3 regions of the Peribacillus sp. NPDC096622 genome follow, and region 2 is predicted to be linked to each of the others. Evidence: riboswitches for the same ligand, from Rfam matches in the RefSeq annotation. Region 2 holds a riboswitch; each other region holds the start of a gene.
What was found. Region 2 has a riboswitch for S-adenosylmethionine ahead of mtnW (2,3-diketo-5-methylthiopentyl-1-phosphate enolase). Riboswitches for the same ligand answer to the same signal wherever they lie in the genome.
Positions count from the first base shown of each region.

Region 1: linked by a shared signal. The riboswitch ahead of mmuP (S-methylmethionine permease) and the one ahead of mtnW (2,3-diketo-5-methylthiopentyl-1-phosphate enolase) in region 2 are both predicted to bind S-adenosylmethionine.
Region 3: linked by a shared signal. The riboswitch ahead of metK (methionine adenosyltransferase) and the one ahead of mtnW (2,3-diketo-5-methylthiopentyl-1-phosphate enolase) in region 2 are both predicted to bind S-adenosylmethionine.

Region 1 is NZ_JBIWES010000004.1:240,396-246,186, reverse strand. It holds gene ACIQYG_RS10030 (ring-cleaving dioxygenase) at 1-817, shown strand, start outside; gene ACIQYG_RS10025 (alpha/beta hydrolase) at 817-1,425, shown strand; gene ACIQYG_RS10020 (flavin reductase family protein) at 1,444-2,052, shown strand; SAM riboswitch class I at 2,288-2,390, shown strand; gene mmuP (S-methylmethionine permease) at 2,474-3,868, shown strand; gene mmuM (homocysteine S-methyltransferase) at 3,858-4,820, shown strand; gene ACIQYG_RS10005 (hypothetical protein) at 5,069-5,236, shown strand.
Region 2 is NZ_JBIWES010000004.1:381,213-387,003, forward strand. It holds gene ACIQYG_RS10715 (2-hydroxy-3-keto-5-methylthiopentenyl-1-phosphate phosphatase) at 1-414, opposite strand, end outside; gene mtnW (2,3-diketo-5-methylthiopentyl-1-phosphate enolase) at 421-1,653, opposite strand; SAM riboswitch class I at 1,759-1,913, opposite strand; gene ACIQYG_RS10725 (pyridoxal phosphate-dependent aminotransferase) at 2,042-3,214, opposite strand; gene ACIQYG_RS10730 (carbon-nitrogen family hydrolase) at 3,314-4,096, shown strand; SAM riboswitch class I at 4,168-4,321, shown strand; gene mtnK (S-methyl-5-thioribose kinase) at 4,400-5,602, shown strand; gene mtnA (S-methyl-5-thioribose-1-phosphate isomerase) at 5,617-5,791, shown strand, end outside.
Region 3 is NZ_JBIWES010000010.1:165,008-170,798, forward strand. It holds gene ACIQYG_RS18180 (alpha/beta hydrolase) at 1-625, opposite strand, end outside; gene ACIQYG_RS18185 (gamma carbonic anhydrase) at 836-1,354, shown strand; gene metK (methionine adenosyltransferase) at 1,540-2,733, opposite strand; SAM riboswitch class I at 2,898-3,060, opposite strand; gene pckA (phosphoenolpyruvate carboxykinase (ATP)) at 3,490-5,076, shown strand; gene ACIQYG_RS18200 (nucleotide sugar dehydrogenase) at 5,492-5,791, opposite strand, start outside.

The DNA.
Region 1 (5,791 bases), 140 kb from region 2:
TACCTACCATTTATATTTCGGAGATGAATCCGGTTCACCGGGCACTATCATCACTTTCTTTCCTTGGCCTGAGGCATACCGAGGGACAATTGGCTCCGGACAAGTGGGGATTACAACGTATGCCGTTCCGGAGGGATCAATTGGCTTCTGGGAAAAGCGTTTGGATAAGTTTAACATAGACTTTGAAAAGGTTTCACGTTTCGGTGAGGAATATCTGGAATTCCAAGACCCACATGGTTTGCAACTTGAACTGGTTGAGCGTAAAGAAGGTAAAAATAGCGAGTGGTCATTCGGCGGTGTACCAGCTGATAAGGCGGTCAAGGGATTCGGCGGTGCTGTATTATTGACGTCAAAACCGATCAAAACGATGGAACTATTAGTGGAAGTGATGGGCTTGCAAAAGATTGGGGAAGAGGGAGATTTCATCCGCTTCAGATCCACATCGGATATTGGAAATTTGATCGATGTTAAAAAAACGGTTTTACCAAACGGTAAAATCGGAGTGGGAACTGTCCATCACATTGCATGGCGTGCGAGCGATAATGAAGATCATAAAGAATGGAGGGAGCATATCGGTAACCATGGCTATGGTGTGACACCCTTTACAGACCGTCAATACTTCGATGCCATTTATTTCAGGGAAGATGGAGGCATACTCTTTGAAGTTGCCACAGATCCACCTGGCTTTGCTCATGATGAAACGAAGGAAACGATGGGCAGTAAATTAATGCTGCCGCCATGGTTGGAAGAAAAACGGGAAGTTATGGAAAAAACGTTACTGCCGGCAGTGCCGAGAGTACTAGAGGAGGATAAATGATGAAACATATTTTTCAAAAAGGAAGTAATCCAGAAGCTCCGTTACTATTGCTTTTACATGGCACTGGAGGAACGGAAACAGATCTCTTGCCATTATCGGAAATGGTTTCACCTGGTTCATCCATATTGAGCGTACGGGGAAATGTACTTGAAAACGGAATGCCTCGTTATTTCCGACGGTTAGCTGAAGGGGTTTTTGATGAAGAGGATTTGATCTTCCGAACGAAGGAACTTTATGACTTCTTGGAATTGGCGTCCGGAAAATATGACTTCGACCGTGACAGAGTGGTGGCATTAGGTTATTCCAATGGTGCAAATATAGCGGCAAGTTTGCTGTTCCATTACGAGGGGGCATTACAAGGAGCGATTCTTCATCATCCAATGGTTCCTAGACGAGGGATCGCTTTGCCTTCCCTCTCGGATATTCCTGTATTTATTGCTGCAGGAAAAAACGATCCGATTTGCCCGGCAGCAGAAACTGATGAACTTAATCAACTTTTACTGCAAGCTGGCGCTACAGTTGAAGTTCAGTGGGAAAATCACGGTCATCAGTTAACACGTTCAGAGGTTGAGGCAGCAGGTTCCTGGTTTCAAAAGAAATTTTTATAAGAATGAGAGGGAATGAAGATGATTTCTATTAATCCTGAAAGTCTGACTGAACGGGATAATTATAAGTTTTTGACTGGAAGCATTATACCTAGACCTATTGCGCTGGTTACGACACAATCCGAAACCGGTACGATCAATATAGCGCCGTTCAGCTTTTTTAACATAGTTAGTTCAAACCCTCCGATGATTTCCATTTCTGTTCAACGGAAAAAAGGAGTTTCAAAGGACACAGCCCGTAATGCAATTCAAATAGGTGAATTCGTTGTTCATATCACTGATGAAAATAATGTTGCTGATGCAAATCGAACGGCAAAGGAACTCCCATCTGACGAAAGTGAATTGGGTCTTACTAATTTCACGCCGACTGTTAGTGATAAGGTATCCGTACCAGGATTGCTAGAAGCGAAGGTACGTTTTGAATGTACATTAGAGCAATCGATACCATTGGCAGGTTCCAAGAATGAACCTGGTTGTGATTTACTGATAGGGAAAATAGTCTGCTATCATATAGAGCAAGATATTTACCATAATGGCCGAATTGATCAGAATGGGCTAAAACCTGTAGCAAGATTAGCAGGTCATACCTATACAAAACTAGGGGAATTATTTGAAATAGAACGTCCTTAAGGAAAAAGATAAAAATGGCGACATCTTATAAGATGTCGTCATTTTTTAAAAACCAATATGATCCCGGTTAGCTTTATTTGCAATTTTTATTACGCGAAAGTTCCAAAAATAAGCAATCATTTTAATATTAATGACGCAGGCGCCATGAACATTAGTAATTAAATGGAAGTCTTTACACTACGAAACAAAACTTGACAATTTTTTTATAGATTGATAAAGTTATAAAAAAAATAATTTCTTATCCAGAGAGGTGGAGGGACTGGCCCTATGAAACCTCAGCAGCAGGTCCACAAAGACACTGTGCTAATTCCAGGGGGTGAAACCTTGATAGATAAGACCGTACGTGTTTATTTGTCAGTAACGCACTCTTTTTTAGAGTGCGTTTTCGTTTTTTCTGGATGCAAGATTAAGGAGAGTAAGAATGGAGAACAAAAGGAAGCATGATTTTCAAAGGCAAATGCAAGCACGGCATATAATAATGCTATCGCTTGGCGGGGTGATTGGTACTGGTTTATTCTTAAGTTCGGGTTATACGATTCACCAGGCTGGTCCGTTTGGCACCATCCTTTCGTATCTGATTGGTGCATTAGTGGTTTATCTTGTCATGCTATGTCTAGGTGAACTGTCAGTGCATATGCCCGAGACAGGTGCGTTTCATAGTTACGCAGCCAAATACATCGGACCAGGGACAGGGTATACAGTAGCCTGGTTGTATTGGCTAACCTGGACTGTTGCACTAGGTTCGGAATTCACGGCTGCAGGATTGTTGATGCAGAGATGGTTTCCATCAATCAGTGTCTGGATATGGAGTGCTCTATTCGCCATTTTGGTCTTGGCATTAAATGCATGGACCGTTAAGTTTTTCGCTGAATCCGAATTCTGGTTTGCGTCTATAAAGGTATTCGCTATCGTAATATTTATTATTCTGGGAGCTGCGGCAATGGTAGGTTTTATTCCAATAATTAACGCACAATCAGCTCCGTTATTTTCCAATTTTACAAGTGCTGGTTTATTTCCAAATGGTGCCTTTGCCATTCTAATGACGATGCTCGCGGTGAATTTTGCATTTTCTGGAACTGAATTAATCGGAATTGCAGCTGGGGAAACTGTGAATCCAGAAAAAACGATACCAAAGGCAATCCGTATGACATTATGGAGATTGATTATCTTTTTTGTAGGAACCATCGTTGTATTATCCGCATTATTGCCTGTTTCGGATGCAAGCGTATTAGAGAGCCCCTTTGTTGCCGTTCTAGAACGAATTGGAGTGCCATATGCAGCGGATATTATGAACTTTGTTATATTGACGGCCATTTTGTCCGCTGCAAACTCAGGACTATATGCCTCATCCAGGATGCTTTGGTCACTTGCAGATAAGAAAACTATATCACCAATATTTGCAAAATTGACAAAACGGGGTGTTCCGGTATATGCAGTCCTTTTCAGTATGTTGGGCGGTGTTCTATCACTTTTCTCGAGTATTATTGCACCGGATACTGTATACATAGTGCTTGTATCCATTTCTGGACTAGCCGTGGTTATGGTTTGGATGAGTATCAGCGCGTCACAGTTCCTATTTCGCAGACGATATATAAACGAAGGAAACTCAGTCAATGATTTGGCTTATCATACACCATTATATCCACTCGTACCAATCGTTTCTTTTATGCTATGTCTTGCTTCTTGCATAGGAATTGCATTTGATCCTACACAAAGAATTGCATTATATTGTGGCATTCCTTTTATTTTGTTTTGCTATGGAAGTTATTATCTGACACAAACTTATAAGAAAAGAGGAGTAAATCATGAAGAATAAAATTAACCCAATTGAAACAATCTTACGAGATCATTCAGTCATGATTTTGGACGGGGCTTTAGCTACAGAGCTTGAAAGGCATGGGTGTGATTTGGACGATCCCCTGTGGTCTGCACGAGTATTACTTGAAAATCCAGAAGTGATTTACCAGGTTCACTCTGACTACTTTCGAGCTGGTGCTGACTGTGCGATAACGGCAAGCTACCAAGCAACAGTTGAAGGTTTCGCCCTCCGCGGAATACAAGAAAAAGAGGCATTGGATCTAATCCGGAAAACGGTTTTACTTGCAAGAAAAGCAAGAGATGAATTTTGGAAGGAAGAATATCAAACGATTAGACCTAAGCCATTGGTTGCTGCATCAGTTGGACCTTATGGGGCTTATCTTGCAGATGGGTCAGAGTATGTAGGGAACTATGGTGTTTCAGATGAAACGTTAGCGGCATTTCATCGCTCGCGAATATCAGCTTTGATTGAAGCAGGAGCTGACATTTTAGCATTTGAAACGATTCCTTCCCTGCAAGAAGCAAAAGTATTACATTCATTATTGAAAGATTATCCAGAAGTTTACGCTTGGCTATCCTTTTCTTTGAAAAATGAAAAAGCGATAAGTGATGGTACATTGCTGGAGGACTGTACCAGATTGTTTGGGGACAGTGAGCAAATTGCCGCAATTGGCATTAACTGTGCGCCTGTATCAATTATCACGGAAGCCATACAGGTGTTGCGTGCAAACACGCATAAACCAATTATCGTTTATCCGAATTCCGGTGAATCATATAATCCAGAAACTAAAACATGGCATGGTCAAGAATCATGTAACAGGCTCGACCTGAAATCTGAAGAATGGCACCATGCGGGGGCACGTATAATTGGGGGATGTTGCAGAACGGCTCCTGATCATATTGCAGACATTTCAAGGAAGTGGCGACCTTCCGTGGTAATATCCTCCTAGCCATTCTTTGTCATCAAAAATGTTTTTATTAATTATGTAAGTAGTGGGTAAACCTATAAACAAAAAGAACAGGAAGCGTCATAATCTGGCAGTTCCTGTTCTTTTTGGGGCTCTTTTTTTCAGATTCGAGTTATTTGAAAAGGTTGTAATCCACCCTGCTGCAAAACAGTAAAAAGAGAAATTAAATCATATTTTTTTCGTGCTTGGGAAAACTATACAAACAATGAATAGAAAGGAGAGAATGAGTTATGAGCCGTGGTAAAAATTTTAATCACAAAGAAAAAGGACATCCAGGAAATTTACCCAATAATAGAATTAGCGAAGAGAAGGAACACAGTCGCCAGTATGAACAGATTGAGGATATTGTCACACATGAAGCTTTCAAAAATCGGGAAAAAGAAGATGAGATGCCTTAATATATTGAGATGCAGTATATTTGTTGAGTCATTATATTGAGCAATTTTCCATTTCTTTAAGGGGATTATTAAATTTCGTATTCCAATAATATAAGCACATGAATTAATGACATAACCTCAACTTCATGTTGCTTCTTGTTTGGGCTTGATTTTCAGACGGGGGAAAACCATGAGCTGTGCCATGGTTTTTTCTTTCATTGCAAATAAACCAAGAGTAAAATCGGAGATTAAACTGAAATCAAACTTCCCTTGATGGAAAAGGAAATAAGTTAATGAAGAAAACAGAATAATGAAGATGGATGACCTTTTAATAAGCCGACTTTCTTCTATATAGTTAATAAAACTTAAATTTCTAAACAAGGGGCATTATTAGTATATTCTCTTGTCGTCCAGAAATCGTTTCGTGCAGCGTCAAAAAGGGCGAACTTAACGATTGATCAGAACCGACTTACCTAATTGGTGAAAGCCGCGGTGTTTTACGGTTTTAATAAACATGCCAGGTAGTATAAGAACCTGCTGATAAAGTACTGTTCGTTCCCCAAATACAAGTCTTAA
Region 2 (5,791 bases):
ATCATCACAAGTATGCGGCCACTCAATATAAATCTTATCCTTATCAAAAAATGCATGGTTGCAATAAACGGACTCTGTTGGCAAGATATCATTTAATAGGGGGGCAATGAAAAAATCCATGCCCCCGCTTACAATATATAAAGGGATATTGACTTGTTTCGTATACTCAACGAATTCATAAAACCCTGGGCGAATGCCGGCCGTTCTTCTTACATATTGGATGATGTCATCCTTCAAGCCGCTATCAAGCAGGGAGAACATATCCCCAACTCCTGAAGATATACTGATTTTTTGCTGAAGGACACCGTCTTTCAACGCTTCCCATTCCGGAGGCGCAAATTTCTTCATGATGGAAATGATATTATCTGTGTTGGTGATCGTTCCGTCAAAATCACAAAAGATGATCGGTCTCATTATTTCTTATAGGCCTCCCCATAACACAAGAGCTTTTTTTAGTGTTTCTTCCTCAGCCGCCGCTTCAGAAAGTTCCTTTCCTGCTAGAACGGCTTCCACAGCAGAACGGAAAGCCTTGGCACCGCCCTCTGCTCCGTCAGGGTGCCCGTGAATTCCGCCTCCGGCATTAATCACACTATCGAGCCCAAAATCCTTGATGAGGTCCGGAACCATGCCCGGATGAATGCCTGCAGAAGGAACAGGAAAGGCTTTTTTCCATGAAAGTTCATTTTTTGTCAGAGCTTCAGCAATCGCCAAGGTCTCCGTTTTTTCAAGTGCGACATTTCCATAAGGAGAAGGGAACAAGGATAAATCCGCACCTGATAACCTTACTAATTTACCAAGCAATAATGGATAGCCGATACCATAAAATGATGAAGATGCCAATGCCCCGCTATATGCGGGGTGCGCCATGATCGGCAGCTTGATACGATCATGTTCACTCAAGGCCTGCATTACATCCAAACCATATGTATGAACGTTGAACAATAAAGCATCTGCCCCCGCTTCAGCCGCTTGCTCTGCCTTATCCAATAATTCAAATGTTTTCCCTGATAGATTGACAGCATATAATGTTCGGTGGCCAGTGGTTTCATAGACTTCATTCAATATTCTTTTTCCCGTTTTTATTCTATCGAAAAATGGAGTCAGTTCCTGGTCGAAGAGGATCTCATCATCTTTAACTAGGTCGACACCTCCCAATGCTTGTTGCCTCAGTTGCTCATTATGAAATGTTAGGTCTCTTCCTAATACACCTTTAAAGATGCTCATCACCAAGGGCCGGTTAAAAACGCCAACCTTTTCCCTTATGCCCTCAATGCCAAATTGCGGCCCTGGAAAAGCTTTTTGAATATCACCGACAAAATCCAAGTCGATCAGTTTTATTTCACCATCCAATGAAAGTTTGCCGAAGACCGTCGTGAGGATTGCAGGTAAATCATTGGAGAAATTCCCTGCCGGATAGGCAATTTTGATCAGCGAACGGTATACTTTCCGATTAAAGTAGCTGTTTGCCCTCTCTTCTTCAGATAGTGGTGTCACCGATACGACGCGTCCCTTATGTTTTTCCAGTTGTTTCTGAACCAAATGCGGCAGGTCCGTCCATGTCCCGACAGTCAAACCCAAGGCAATGCTTTCTGCTTTTTTCTCATGATTTCCATTAAAGTCATGAATTAAATAAGTAGCGACTATCTCGCTCATCTGATCACTCCTATAACACGTTAGTAAACCCTCGATGTCATTAACCTGAAATGGTCTCAAAATGGCAAAAGCCCCTTCATAAAGAAGAGGCTTTAAAAAGCCATCTTCTTATCTCCCAGCCCATTGGCTGCAAGAATTAGCACCGTGCCTTGTGGATTTCAAGAAAATCCGGCGGAAGGATTCCGCCCCATTTTACAATGGAATTACGGTCGGTTGCTGGGCTTCATAGGGCTAGTCCCTCCACCTGCTCAAAATAAGAAAACGCTGATATATAAGTTGCATTCAAGTATCGAAAGATTAAGAATTTATTTTGTATTCTGACAGGTAATCCCTACTTTGTCAATAAGTTTAACTATTTAAATGTGTATAAATCGGATATCTTATTGCATTAAAATAAGTTTAATGTTCGTATCCGTTCCACAGCCTCTTGCAGCCGTTCTTCCGAAGTCAGTAGCCCTACCCTGACGTAACCTTCGCCAAATTCACCGAAACCATTCCCTGCGGCAACAGCTACATGGGCATGCGTTAATAAATAGTCCGCAAAACTCTCGGACGTAAAACCTCCAGGTACTTTGAGCCAGGCAAAAAACGATGCCGCAGGCGCTTTGACATCCCAGCCGATTGCCCTCAATCCCTCAATGAAAACATTCCTTCGCCCCTCGTACATCTTCACTAACTGCTCTACACTGCTCTGTGAATCAAGTAAAGCGCTTGCCGCAGCTTCCTGTATCGCCGGGAAGAGACTCACATAAAGATGGTCTTGTAATAGTTCAAGAGCTTCTATTACACTTTTATTGCCCACTGCGAAGCCGACTCTCCACCCTGCCATATTGTATGTTTTCGATAGAGTGTATATTTCAACTCCTACATCCTTCGCTCCCTCCGCCTGGAGAAAGCTTTTCGGTTTTTTTCCGTCGAATCCTATTGCCCCATAGGCGAAATCATGGACCACACAAATTGAATGTTCTTTTGCAAAGGAGACGGTTTCATCAAAGAAACTTTCAGTGGCAGAAGCGCCTGTGGGATTATTCGGATAATTCAAGAACATCATTTTGGCTTTATCAAGAACTTCTTTATGTATGTCATCGTATTTCGGAAGAAAATCATTTTCTTCTGTCAAGGGCATCAGTTCGGTCTTTGCCTGGGCTAAAACAACACCGGAAAGATAATCCGGATAGCCGGGATCTGGAACAAGGATCGTATCACCTGGATTCAATAAACACTGCGGCAGTTCGACAAGACCCGCCTTTCCCCCGAAGAGAATCGCCACTTCACTATTCGGATCCAGCTTGACACCGTATTCTCGTTCATAAAAGACGGCAGCAGCCTCTTTTAAATATTGATGTCCCCGGAATGGCGAATATTTATGATTAGTCGTTTTTTCAGCTGCAGACTGCAAACTTTTGACGATATGTTCCGGCGTCGGCTGATCAGGGTTTCCCTGGCCTAAATTAATGACATCATGTCCTTGCTCCGTGATCGCATTGACTTTTGCGACTAGTGAAGCAAAAAACTGCTTGGGCAGGTCCTGAAGCAGTCCGGATTTTTCGAATTGCACCATTTATACACCTTCTCTGAAATTTCTTGAAATTCTAGTCACAAATGATATATGTTTATCGTAGTCTTGTAAAGCATTTTTTACATGTGGGGGTTTTAAACGATGAAGTGGAAAATAGCTTGTATTCAAATGGATATAGCCTTCGGTCAACCAGATATCAATTTTCAGGTTGCAGAACAATGGATGGAAAAAGCAGCTCGGTCCGAACCCGATATCGTCATATTACCAGAGCTTTGGACAACCGGATACGATTTGACCAGGCTGAATGAGATTGCAGATCAAGAGGCAGAAAAAACGATTGAATTTCTTAAAACACAGGCACAGAAACACCGGATTCACATCATCGGCGGTTCCATTGCGAAAAAAACAAGCAAGGGAATCTATAACACCATGCTCATCATCGATAAATATGGAAAGCTCATTAAAGAATATGATAAGCTTCACTTATTTCAATTAATGGATGAACATCATTTCCTGCAGCCAGGTGAAAAAGATGGTTTATTTACTCTTGATGAAAAAATATGTGCCGGGTTCGTTTGTTATGACATTCGTTTCCCTGAATGGCAGCGAGCCCATACCGTTCAAGGCGCGGAAGTTCTATTCGTTACGGCTGAATGGCCAAAGCCGAGACTCGATCACTGGAGAGCCTTATTGATAAGCCGTGCTATCGAGAACCAAGCCTATGTTGTAGCCGTTAATCGTACAGGTTCGGATATCAATAATATATTTGCGGGTCATTCCTTGATTATTGATCCATGGGGGAATATCGTAAGTGAAGCCGGAGAAGGAGACGAACTCTTGACAGGCACCTTGGACTTCAACAAAGTTACGGAAGCACGCAACAAAATACCTGTATTCGAAGATCGCCGTCCTGATTTTTATTAATTTACCCATTGACAAACTATTTAAAAAGTTGATATTATTTTCCCGAAGATTAAAATTTCAGAAAACATTTACTCTTATCAAGAGCAGGCTGAGGGATAAAGGCCCTATGAAGCCCAGCAACCGACTGTAATACCATTGTGAAATGGGGCGGATCCTCCGCCGGATTATTAAATCCACAGAGCACGGTGCTAATTCCACCAGAATTCATTTTCTGGAAGATAAGAGGTCCGAAGCCAAAACTTCTGCCTCTTTCTATATGAAAGAGGCTTTTTTATTCTTATTTTGAATCTGGAGGGGAAAAGAATGACTCAAAACCATTCAAATTTTAAGAGATTGACAAACGAAACAGCTATAACCCTTGCAAAAAAACTTGGGTTGGTCAATGCGGATGCAAGTTTGAAATGTAATGAAATCGGCGATGGAAACTTAAATTATGTTTTTCATATTACAGACACGGTCACAAACAAAGGACTAATAATCAAACAAGCGGTCCCTTATGCCAAGGTACTTGGTGAAAGCTGGCCGCTGACACTGAAAAGGGCAGCCATTGAAGCGAATGCGCTGATTCATTTCAGAAGTTATTGCCCCGAATTCGTACCGCAAGTCTATTATTCGGATGAACAGCTTGCCATCACAGTAATGGAGGATTTATCGTACTTGAAAATCGTTAGAACAGGATTGATCGATGGCGATTCATATCCATTGCTTTCACAGCATATTGGTGAGTATGTTGCGAAGACGGCATTTTATACATCCGATTATCATTTAGAACCCTCTGCGAAAAAGGAGGTGGCCCGACATTTCACGAATCCCGAACTCTGTAAAATCACTGAGGTCTTTATTTTCACGGATCCATTTTTTGAGGAACTCCCGGGAGATTTCGAGGTGGAATTGACAGATGCCGCCCAAAAAATATGGAATGATCAAGAAGTGATACTTGAGGTCGCCAAACTGAAACAAAGCTTTGAAACCGAGCAGGAAGCCTTGCTTCATGGAGATTTACATACTGGAAGTATATTTGCAAGTGAAACCGAAACAAAGGTTATTGATCCGGAATTCGCTTTTTATGGGCCAGTTGGTTTTGACCTTGGTCAATACACCGCCAACCTTCTCTTTCAGGCAGTAACACGCAATGGCGCCGGAAAGGAAGAGATTTTCACGCTCCTTTATGAATTTTGGAATGCCTTTGAAGAAACTTACACCGAATTATGGGAAGGCCAAAATAAAAGCCCATTTCGCCATGTGAAAGGTTATCTGCCTTATTTACTGACAAAATTCAAAAAAGATGCATTCGGTTTTGCAGGCTGCGAACTGATTCGGCGAACCATTGGCCTTTCCCATGTAGCCGATTTAAACGTCATTGAAGATAAAGAAACAAGGATCGCTGCCAAAACGGCAACATTGGAAATTGGTTCTTTTTTAATTAAAAAACGGGAGGAATTGGATGTTCCAACTATAATTGAAGCGTTGAAGCAACGTACACTGCCATCTTACTCAACCATTTAAAAGGAGACCTGCACATGACTACACTAGCACCCTTACCATATTCGGTACAATGGGATGATACCCATATTACATTATTAAATCAACAAGCCCTTCCTTCCATAACTGAATTTATTGAACTTCATTCTGTTGATGATGTATATGACAGCATTTTGACATTAAAAGTTCGCGGTGCCCCAGCAATTGGACTGA
Region 3 (5,791 bases), on a different contig from region 2:
TTCGGTCATCTCCGCCCTGCATGACCAAAAGCGGCACATCCTGAAATTCAGGAATCTCTTCAAAAGCATCCTTCATAGCCTGTGCAAGCTCGCGATACCAGCGAACTGAAACCTTTGTGATATATAATGTATCGTTTCTATCGGATTCACGAATTTCCGCACTTCTCGTCGCCATTTCAGGGGTCAATCCGGAATGTACCCTGAACTTAGGCATAACGATGTTCAATCCATGCGAGAGCGTTGTAAGGAACTTCCGCGGCTTCGTCACGAGGCCCAAGCAAGGAGAAGAAAGAATCACCCCTGCAATGTCCCATTCCTCTTCCTGAAGAAGGCGTATCGAAATCAAACCGCCCATGCTGTGTCCAAGTAAAAAGACCGGCAACGAATATTCGTAAGCCTCTTCTATCCAGCTTTTCACTTCGTCCAAATACTCATCAAAGGAATCGATATGTCCCCTGTAGGCGCGAGTAGTCATCCCCTGCCCAGGAAGGTCGCCCATGACGACATGGTATCCAGCTGAAAGCCACATTTGTGTTACCCACTTATAACGTCCGTGATGTTCCATTGCCCCATGAACGATGACAATGACGCCCTTTGCGTCTCCTTCTGTCTCCCATTTCCACATTCGAAATCCCCCTTTCACTTTTCACTTGTTGTGTACGATCCATGATAGTTGAAATAATATATATAAATTATAACCATATTCATGATTTTCGACAAAAAAGAAATCTAACAAGTTGTACATTGCTATTATAAATAGCCAAGTGTATTTGCATACGGTATATTAAAATAATACATAAAAACATTCACTTCGGAAAGGAAATGATTGAAAATGATTATTTATCCGTATAAAGGCAAAGAACCTGAAATTGCTGAAAGCGCTTATATCGCTGAAAATGCTGTCGTCACAGGTGATGTCAAAATCGGCGACGAAACATCAATCTGGTTCAATTCCGTCATTCGCGGTGATGTATCCCCAACCATCATCGGAAAAAAAGTCAGTATACAGGATAACAGCGTCCTGCACCAAAGCCCCAATAATCCATTGATCATCGAGGATGAAGTAACCATTGGCCATCAGGTCATTTTACATAGCTGTAAAATCCGCAAAGGAGCTTTAATCGGCATGGGATCGATCGTACTTGATGAAGCCGAAATCGGCGAAGGGGCTTTCATCGGTGCCGGCAGTCTCGTTCCCCAAGGTAAAGTCATTCCACCGAACATGTTGGCATTCGGACGTCCAGCTAAAGTCATCCGCGAAATCAACGAAGAAGATCGTCAGGATATGGAGCGCATCGTACGCGAATACGCCGAAAAAGGGCAATACTATAAAACGGAGGAACGAATAAAGTAATGCACGAGTAATTGACTGAAAGTTACGAGTATTCGCTCCTAACTCTCGAGTAAACTGTTCTAACTCACGAGTATGGCCCTTAAGTTGAATTTCTTTGGGATTTCTTGAATTATTCCCGATAGACGGCAAAATTAATCCATAAAAAAAGGTGCCCCGCTAATTGCGGGACACCTTTTTTATATGAATTACGCTTGTGCTTTTAATGTTTCTGCTTTGTCCGTGCGTTCCCATGGAAGATCGACATCTGTACGGCCGAAGTGTCCGTAGGCAGCCGTTTGTTTGTAGATTGGGCGACGAAGGTCAAGCATTTTGATGATACCAGCTGGACGAAGGTCGAAGTTAGCGCGAACTAGGTCAACAAGGACTTCTTCGCTAACTGTACCAGTTCCGAACGTATCAATGGAGATCGATACAGGCTCTGCCACACCAATCGCGTATGCCAATTGAACTTCCGCTTTGTCGGCAAGGCCGGCTGCCACGATGTTTTTCGCAACGTAACGAGCAGCGTATGCAGCAGAACGGTCAACTTTAGTAGCATCCTTACCAGAGAATGCACCGCCGCCGTGACGAGCGTATCCGCCGTAAGTATCAACGATGATTTTACGTCCAGTAAGACCAGCATCCCCTTGAGGTCCGCCAATTACGAAACGGCCAGTCGGGTTGATGAAATACTTAGTATCTGCATCGATCAACTCGGCTGGAACAACAGCTTTGATCACATGTTCTTTTAGATCGGCTTGAATTTGTTCAAGCGTAATTTCTGCATCATGCTGTGTAGAGATGACGATCGTATCTACACGTACAGGACGGTTATTCTCATCATATTCCACAGTTACCTGTGTTTTACCATCAGGGCGTAGGTAAGCAAGAGTTTCATCTTTACGAACTTGAGACAAGCGGAATGAAAGTTTATGCGCCAATGAAATCGGAAGCGGCATAAGCTCTTCTGTTTCATTACAAGCAAATCCGAACATTAGACCTTGGTCCCCTGCACCGATTGCATCGATTTCTTCCTCTGACATGTTTCCTTCACGAGCTTCCAATGCTTTATCGACACCAGCTGCGATATCGGCAGACTGCTCATCGATGGAACTCAACACGGCACAAGTTTCAGCATCGAAACCGTATTTCGCACGTGTGTAGCCAATTCCTTTAACCGTATCACGAACGATACGCGGAATGTCCACGTAAGCTGAAGTTGTAATTTCACCAGCAACAAGCACAAGACCTGTAGTTACACTAGTTTCACACGCAACACGTGCATTTGCATCCTTAGCTAGGATAGCATCTAAAATGGAATCTGAAATCTGATCACAAATTTTGTCCGGATGGCCCTCTGTAACAGATTCAGAAGTAAATAGACGTTTCTTTGACATCATATTTCCTCCTTGGAAGTTAGTATGTTGTAGGCATAAGCCTGATTTTTTACGGAACTCGTTTCCCTCATTAGTTTCGACTATAGACACAGAATTACTTATAAAAAACACAAAAACCTTCCCTGGCAAATGAGGAAAGGTTTAAAATTCTGTCTTCTATCCTTTCACTCTTATCGTTCAAGGGTTTTTTACCTTGCTCAGGTTAGCACCATCACCACTATTCCTTGAAGACCTTCGCTTTATTTTCGGCGATCGGTCTTGGAGTCAAGTTCAATATGGCAGGTTGCTGGGTTTCAAAGGGCCTGTCCCTCCACCAACTCGGGATAAGAGAATCCGTACAATTTAAGATATTATCGTATCTGGCTGGAATTTGTCAATGCTTTTCTAAAAAGAACATTTCCACCCAGAATGGCGTTCATTTGAAAAATCATGTTGATACAACGTCCTAACGGGGTTTACAATGCAAAATACGAATAGAAATGTTGTAAATTGCCATTAATAATAAAGTATTGAGCATCGAAAAGGAATGACATCCTGACTTTCCCATTAGACATATATTGCTTACTTACTTCCTATTTAAATAAATTTTTCTTCATGAAAGTATATGCGATAATCCTGACTCGGTTCCTACCGGATTAAAATGATTAATGCGGCCAGCTGAAAATAATCACAAATTAAAAGAAATAGTATAGACTAATTAAATGAATGTGTTATACTAATTGTAATCTAAAAACTCAAACAAAGGAAGGTACCTCATATATGAATTCTGTAGATGTTTCTAATGAGTTACACCAATTATTAACAGGAAACAATGTGCAAACTCAACTATCAGTTCCTCAATTGGTCGAAAAAGTACTAAGCAGAAATGAAGGCGTTTTAACATCAACCGGCGCGGTTAAAGCTGAAACTGGCAAATATACTGGTCGTTCACCTAAAGATAAGTTTATCGTGGAAGAAGCATCAGTTAAAGATAAAATCGATTGGGGTCCCGTGAACCAGCCGATTTCCGAAGATGTGTTCAATAAACTATATAATAAAGTAGTTGACTACCTAAAAGCAAAAGAAGAGATTTTTGTTTTTAAAGGTTTCGCTGGTGCAGACGAAACATCACGTCTTCCCATCCGTGTTGTTAATGAATATGCTTGGCATAACCTTTTCGCCCATACTTTGTTCATCCGTCCAAACGAAGAGGAACTGAGAGGTCACGAAGCTGAATTCACGATCCTTTCTGCACCTAACTTCAAAGCGGACCCAGAAGTGGACGGAACTACATCCGAAACTTTCATCATCGTTTCATTTGAACGCCGTACCATTTTGATCGGCGGAACGGAATATGCAGGAGAAATGAAAAAATCGATCTTCTCGATCATGAACTACTTACTTCCAGAGGCTGGAATCCTTCCAATGCATTGCTCTGCTAACGTAGGACGTGAAGGGGACGTCGCTTTATTCTTCGGACTGTCCGGTACAGGCAAAACAACTTTATCAGCAGACACTAGCCGTAAACTGATTGGTGATGACGAGCATGGCTGGTCTTCTAACGGCGTATTCAACATCGAAGGCGGCTGCTATGCGAAAACGATCAACCTTTCACGTGAAAAAGAACCACAAATTTTCGATGCGATCCGTTTTGGTGCTGTATTGGAAAATGTTGTTGTTGATCCGGATACGCGTGAAGCGAACTATGATGACAGTTCATTGACTGAAAACACTCGTGCCGCTTACCAAATGCAAGCGATCGATAACATCGTGAACCCAAGTATTGCAGGACACCCAAATACAATCATTTTCTTAACAGCTGATGCTTCAGGCGTTCTGCCTCCAATCAGCAAGCTTTCCAAAGAACAGGCAATGTTCCACTTCCTAAGCGGATACACTAGTAAATTGGCTGGTACTGAAAGAGGCGTAACTTCACCGGAAGCTACATTCTCCACTTGCTTCGGCTCACCATTCTTACCGCTTCCAGCTACACGTTATGCCGAGATGCTTGGTGATAAAATTGACGAGCACAATGCAAAGGTATACCTTGTCAACACAGGATGGACTGGCGGTGCATACGGAACTGGAAGCCGTATGAAACTTGCTTACACTCGTGCAATGGTACAAGCGGCACTTGAAGGTGAATTAGCGAACATCGAAACGATCAAAGATGATATCTTCGGTTTGGATATCCCGCTTCATGTTCCTGGTGTTCCTGATGAAGTCCTTCAACCAATCAAGACATGGGCAGATCCTGCCGCTTATAAAGAAGCAGCAACAGACCTTGCCGCACAATTCCGTGCAAACTTCAAGAAATTCAAAAGCGTTCCAAGTGAAATCGAAGAACTTGGCGGACCTACAGCTTAATAAATTGTACAAAAAAGGACCAAGCTCTTGCTTGGTCCTTTCAGTTTGTCGACAAGAAATGTTTCTTCCCGAACCATGATTATGGTTTACTTTATTAAGTGCCATGGAAGGCGAAATATGGCGTCTACCATCTGCGGTCGAATAATAGGGCTAAAAATCGCGTCTACGGTGAATAATATCCCATTAGCCCGATATACCTCATATACGTTCGAATAACTGGCTAGCCGAGATCCCTGCTAGAACTTGCGGCGAGGAGGCTTGGTGGAAAGGAAGCGGATTTCTGAAACCAACTGGATCGTTTCCACGGTCTGAATGGACCAAGCCCTTGCATGGTCATTTTCTTGATTGGAAAAAGGGCGCTGTGATAGTCAGCGCCCCCTTAATCGTTATTCCATTATCAATGTTGTCCAAGTTTTTAGATGATCGCTTTATTCCTGGCTTTTTTCATGGACACTGTTTTGTATTGATATATATTGCCCAAGTTTGCCACCGGGACATCTGTTTTAGTTGCATCAATGCAATTGCGTGTATCCAGAATCAATTTATTGTTCATGAGATTCGATAGCTTATCATAATCCATCTGTTTAAATTCATCATGGTCAGTCAGGATAAGTATCAAGTCGGCATCATTTACAGCGTCTTCCACTGATACGACTGGCATCTTTCCAGATTGGACATGCGGGTCATGCAAGGCTACATCCACGTTTTCCATCCC